DNA from 2 places in the Cedecea davisae genome. Region 1 is predicted to be linked to the other one. Evidence: predicted binding sites of a transcription regulator. Region 1 holds the regulator's gene; the other holds the start of a gene.

Region 1 (3,134 bases):
CGGCAAATACAAAACCAACCTGTCACACTCCACCTGGAACGCCAACCTCGACTTCCAGTCCGGCTATGCGGCCGATATGTTTGGTCTCGATATTGCGGCATTCACCGCGATTGAAATGGCTGAAGATAGCGCCAGCGGCCACCCGAACGAAATCGCTTTCTCTTCCAAAAATAAAGGCTACAGCGAAGATTATTCCGGCGATAAGAGCGGGATCAGTCTCTATAAGGCCGCGGCTAAATTTAAATATGGCCCGGTTTGGGCGCGTGCGGGTTACATCCAGCCAACCGGCCAGACCCTGCTGGCTCCGCACTGGAGCTTTATGCCGGGTACCTATCAGGGTGCTGAAGCCGGTGCTGCCTTTGACTATGGCGATGCGGGCGCGCTGAGCTTCTCCTACATGTGGACCAACGAGTACAAGGCTCCATGGCACCTGGAAACGGATAAGTTCTATCAGAACGACAAAAAGACCAAAGTCGACTATCTGCACTCCATCGGCGCGAAGTATGACTTCAAAAATGACTTGATTCTGGAAGGGGCATTCGGCCAGGCCCAGGGCTTCGTTGACCAGTATTTTGCTAAAGCCAGCTACAAATTTGATGTTGCAGGCAGCCCTCTGAGCACCAGCTACCAGTTCTACGGCACCCGCGATAAAGCCAGCAATAATACCATCAACGATATTTACGACGGCACCGCATGGCTGCAGGCACTGACCTTCGGCTATAAAGTAGGCCAGGTTGACCTGCGTCTCGAAGGAACCATGGTTAAGGCAGAAGGCCAGCAGGGGTACTTCCTGCAGCGTATGACCCCAACCTACGCTTCCTCCAACGGCCGTCTCGACGTGTGGTGGGATAACCGCTCTGACTTCAACGCCAACGGCGAAAAAGCGGTATTCTTCGGCGCAATGTACGACCTGAGCAACTGGAACCTGCCGGGTTGGGCAGTGGGTGGCTCCTATGTCTATGCATGGGATGCGAAACCATCTACCTGGGCGCTTGATGCTGCCGGTAACCGTCAGGATCTTGCGGCCAACAAAATCAAAGAGTCTTCTTACAGTCTGGACGCGATGTACACCGTGCAGGAAGGTCGTGCTAAAGGTACGCTGTTCAAACTGCACTTTACCCAGTACGACAACCACTCAGACATCCCAAGCTGGGGCGGTGGTTACGGCAACATGTTCCAGGATGAGCGTGACGTGAAATTCATCGTTATCGCACCATTCACCATCTTCTGATGTGAAACCGGGCGCGAAAGCGCCCGATTTTGATAAGGATAGAATATGAAAAAGATTCTGCTGGTTACCGCCGTAGCCTTTAGCCTGTCCGCCTGCGTTCAGCCTGCGGCTCCGAAGGAAGACTCACGCCTGAAGCAGGCCTATAGCGCCTGTATCAATACTGCGGAAGGTAACCCGGATAAAATTGAAGCCTGCCAGAGCGTGCTGAACGTGCTGCGCCAGGAAAAACAGCACCAGGCCTTTGCCGAGAAGGAAACGGTTAACGTGCTGGACTACCAGAAATGTATCCAGGCCAGAAAAAGCGGCAATGACGAAGCGGCAAAAGTACGCTGCGACAAAATTTGGCAGGAAATTCGCGCCAACAACGGCTAAGGCTTTACTTTCTTTAGTCGATAAAAAAACCGGTGAAGCGATTCACCGGTTTTTGTTTTTTTGAGCGCCGCCGTCAGAGTAGGGCGGCGTTCGCTAAAGCGCTTTACTTCTCTTTAGGCGCGTGAGCGTTTTCGTCTTCGCGGCAGTCGCCTTCAGCGCAGTGCCCGTACAGATACAGGCTATGGTTGGTCAGGCGAATACCGTGACGAGCGGCAATTTCACGCTGGCGCAGCTCGATGGAGTCATCGCTGAATTCAATCACTTTACCGCAGTCGAGGCAGATAAGGTGATCGTGGTGATGCTGCTGGGTCAGTTCAAAAACGGACTTGCCGCCTTCAAAATTATGACGGGTCACGATCCCGGCATCGTCAAACTGGTTCAGCACGCGGTAGACCGTCGCCAGGCCAATCTCTTCGCCCATATCGATCAGTCGTTTATATAAGTCTTCCGCGCTGACGTGATGATTTACCGGCTCTTGCAGCACTTCAAGGATTTTTAATCGCGGAAGCGTGACTTTCAAGCCGGCCTTCTTTAATGCGGTATTGTTGTCAGTCATGCGGAAATTGTCCTGTTGCTTAACGATTCGCTCAAACTGCAGTGAGCGTTAAGAGTAATGCGTCTCATTATAGAACTGCTGCTTCTAAATGGGAACCGCAAGTATGGTGCAAAATAAGGCTGAAAAATCGTGGCGGCGTCGCCATTTACAGTAATTATCAGCCAAGCTATCAGGAAGACATTGTACAGGGATGTACGAGAAAGTTACAAACTTGTAGCAATTATTTTCATTGCTGCAATCTATCAAGATGGCGCAAATTCATCATTTGCGCCATTGAAATCAGGCGTTAATGATATCGGCCAGATTCAGCTCTTCAGAAACCTGCTTAACCCACTTTTCAACGCGTTCTGCGGTCAGTTCTGGCTGGCGGTCTTCGTCAATCGCCAGGCCAACAAAGTGGTCGTCATCCGCGAGGCCTTTGGAGGCTTCGAAGTGGTAGCCTGCGGTTGGCCAGTGGCCAACAATCGCCGCGCCGCGCGGTTCAATGATGTCGCGGATGGTGCCGAGCGCGTCGCAGAAGTATTCTGCATAATCTTCCTGGTCGCCGCAGCCGAACAGCGCAACCAGCTTGCCGTTGAAATCGACTTCTTCGAGGGTTGGGAAGAAATCATCCCAATCGCACTGGGCTTCGCCGTAGTACCAGGTTGGAATGCCGAGCAACAGAATGTCGAAACCTTCGAGATCTTCTTTGCTGCTTTTAGCAATGTCACGCACCTCAGCAACTTCTTTACCGAGCTGTTTTTGAATCATTTTCGCGATATTTTCGGTGTTACCGGTGTCGCTGCCGAAAAAAATGCCTACGATTGCCATGAGTAAAATAACCTCTTGAAACTAAATAGTATGCTGGCCGTTAAATGCCCACGTATAGGGCAATCATAGCAGAACAGAATCGCCAGCGGAAACAGCTATCACGCCCTGGTGCACAGTCTGCAACATGGTTTCGCTCACCGTTTTATGATTTCAGATTTCTCGAAG
Region 2 (3,134 bases), 1.6 Mb from region 1:
GGTTTCAGCAGCTTGCCCTGGGCATCGGAAAGCACCTGCGGCGTCACGGCCTGGCTGTAGCTTACATAAGGCGAAATGCCGTTATCGAAGGCATACAGCAGCGAGGCGCGTCCGCTGAAGTGGTTATCGCTGCGGTTATCCGTTACGTCGCTGTCGATTTCCGGGGCCACGAGGTGGCTTTTGGTGGTCAGATGGTCGTAGCGGCCTGACAGCGTCATATGCCAGCGATCCCACTTCATTTCGTCCTGCAGGTACGCCCCGGTTTGCTCATACTGGCGGCGGCCAGATTTCACCAGCAGCCCCTGATTAATCGTCGCGTAGCTAGTGTCGCGCGGATCGTAATAATAGTAGCCGCCAACCCCGCCGGAAACGCCGGTCCATGGATTCAGCTTAGTGGTGTAGCCCGTACCGTCGGTCAGGTCGTTGGTGAATCGATGATATTCGCCGCCCAGCACAACTTTATGCTGAAGGTCGCCGGTGGCGAAGTCTGCTTCCAGCTGGTTGTCGATGGCCCAGGCGTCGAGGGATGAGTTCTCGCTGCTGTAATAGCGGTTGAGTTCATTGTGTTGAGTATCCGCCCAGCCAATCTGGTAAGCCTGGCGCAGCGCTACGTTGGAGTGGGTGTAGCTGGCGTTAGAGCGGAACGACCATACGCTGTCGAAGGCGTGGGCGAACTCATAGCTGTAGATCTGCTGGTGGCGCTTGAAGGCGTCATCGCCGGGCTGCACGTCGGAGAAGCCGGTATCAAGCTTGCGCCCGGTGGTGGTGTACAGGCTGCCGTCCCCCGGCACCGAGCCGTGGTAACCGCCTGAAGGATCTTTTTCCAGATAAGCTCTCAGCACCAGCGAAGTTGCATCATCCGGCTGCCACAGCAAAGAAGGTGAAATAGCGTAGCGTTCGTCGCGGGTGTTTTCGTATTGGGTATCGCTATTTTTGGTCAGGCCGGTAATACGGAAGGCCCACTGGTCGTTGATGGCGTTGGTGTAATCGAAAGCGGTGCCGTTGGTATTGTGGTTGCCGTACATCGCCCGTACGTGGCCTTCTTCAACAAACTGTGGGCGCTTAGAGGTTTCCATCACCAGGCCGCCCGGCACGGTCTGGCCGTAGAGCGCGGAAGAAGGGCCTTTAATCACGTCAAGGCGCTCAAGGAACCACGGGTCGACCTGAACGACGTTAAAGCTGCCCGCATCGCTCATCAGGCGCAGGCCGTCGAGGAAGATATTGTTGACGTCGCCGCCGTGGAATCCGCGCAGCGCAACGGTATCGTAGCGGGTTGCGCCGCCGGAGAAGCCGGTGAACACGCCCGGCGTGTAGTTAAGGGCGCTGTTAATCGTCATCGCGCCCTGGTCTTCCATCTGCTGACGGGTGACCACGGAGATGCTTTGCCCGGTAGTTATCAGCGGCTCATCGGTTTTTGTTGCGCCGCGGGTGGTGGTAGCGGTGTAGCCGAGCGTTGGGGAGGTAGCGGTATCGGCGGGTTTCGCCGTGACAACCAGGGTCTCTTCAGCCAGCGCGGATGCAGGGGCGATGAGGGCGAGCGCGCAGAGTAAAGCGGAGCGCTTTACGGTAAAAGCCTTTATCATTTTATTTGTCCAGGGAAGTATTGGGGTCATCATCCTGATGGAATTCCACCGCCGTGCCGGAAGGCGGGAAAGCGCAAAGTATCTACATGCGATTTCGAATGCGAATTATTATCGTTATTATTATCTCATTCAAGCGAAGTTATGATCTTTTTTGCGCGTAAAGTCCATGAAATGATTGGTGATTTAGGCCACTGATTGTTGAAAATGAAATAGTTCAGGAAGGAAAAGGCGGCCGCAGCCGCCGTATTATTAACGGGTAGGAGCCGGTTCCGTAGTCGCAGCAGGCTTTCCGGCAGCCGCGTCTGTTACCGGCCCCGGAGTTGCGGAAGGTAATTTATCCGGGGCGTTGTCGCAGGGTTTTTGTGTGCCGCAGAGTAAATCCAGCATCTTCAGGGTGACGCCGTTGGTCCAGCCGAATCCGTCCTGGAGAGGGTATTCACCGCCGCCGCCGGTTCCTGCTGTGGACACATTATATTTCTCAACCAGCTTCTGCTCGCTGTTATAAACCTGCTGCACGTTGTTCAGGAAGCGGAAGCTGACTTCCAGCGCCAGGTCTTTATGCCCATAGTTCTGTAAGCCTTCGGTTGCGACCCATTGCAGCGGCGCCCAGCCGTTTGGCGCATCCCACTGCTGGCCGGTTTTGACGCTGGTGGTGGCCAGGCCGCCGGCTTTGAGCAGAGACTGGCGCGTTGCTTTAGCCACTTTGTCCGCCCGCTCCTGGGAAGCCGCATGAACATAAAGTGGGAATAATGCCGCGGCGGTTAGCTGATTACGCACGCTATGGCTTTTAAGATCATAGTCTGCGTACCAGCCTTCTTTTGCATTCCACAAGTTTGCTTCGATAGCTTTTTGACGAGCGGCGGCTGCTTGCTTATAGGTCTTCGCGGCGGCGTCATCTTTTGCTATCAGGCTTGCGTGAGCGAGAGTTTGTTCGAGCTGGTAGAGCAGGGCGTTCAAATCAACCGGCACAATGCTGGTGGTGCGAATGGTGCCGAGCTGGGCCGGGTTATCCATCCAGCGCGAACTAAAGTCCCACCCCGAGGCCGCGGCGGCCCGCAGGTCGCGATAAATATCGGTTGCCGGTCTGGCAGGGGTATTTTTCGCAGTGGCGACGTCATCGAGGTAAGCTTCCGGGCGCGGCGTGTCTTTGTCATCCCAGTAACGGTTCAGCAGAGAGCCATCTTTAAGCTTCACCACCCGTTCGTGGGCTTCCCCGGCTTTAAGGGCGTCTGCGCCTTCCATCCAGTAAGCATATTCCTGTTTCAACTGCGGCAGATAAGTGCTGTAGACCTCATCGCCTTTCTTCTGCGCCAGCAGTTCGACCATCATCGCGAAAAACGGCGGCTGGGAGCGGCTCAGGTAGTAGCTGCGGTTGCCGTTAGGAATATGTCCCCAGCTATCAATTTCGTGGGCGAAGTTGTCCACCATATCCTGCACTTTATCCCACTGGCCGCTTTCCGCCAGGCCAAGCAGGGTAAAGTAGCTGTCCCAATAATAAACCTCGCGAAAGCGCCCGCCGGGAACCACATACTGCTTCGGAAGCGGCTGCAA

Evidence for each region. The regulator Fur, encoded in region 1, represses iron uptake genes when iron is present. The targets are predictions, from matches to a motif close to ATAATAATGAGAACNACTATCAA.
Region 2: ACG1VR_RS09705 (TonB-dependent siderophore receptor) is a predicted target of Fur. The motif match lies at 1,682-1,704, and genes of this name have one in related genera.

The regions. Positions count from the first base shown of each region.
Region 1 is NZ_CP172054.1:3,542,469-3,545,602, reverse strand. Features, by position in the region: gene chiP (chitoporin) at 1-1,231, shown strand, start outside; gene chiQ (ChiQ/YbfN family lipoprotein) at 1,277-1,603, shown strand; gene fur (ferric iron uptake transcriptional regulator) at 1,707-2,159, opposite strand; gene fldA (flavodoxin FldA) at 2,439-2,969, opposite strand.
Region 2 is NZ_CP172054.1:1,953,524-1,956,657, forward strand. Features, by position in the region: gene ACG1VR_RS09705 (TonB-dependent siderophore receptor) at 1-1,583, opposite strand, end outside; gene treA (alpha,alpha-trehalase TreA) at 1,833-3,134, opposite strand, start outside.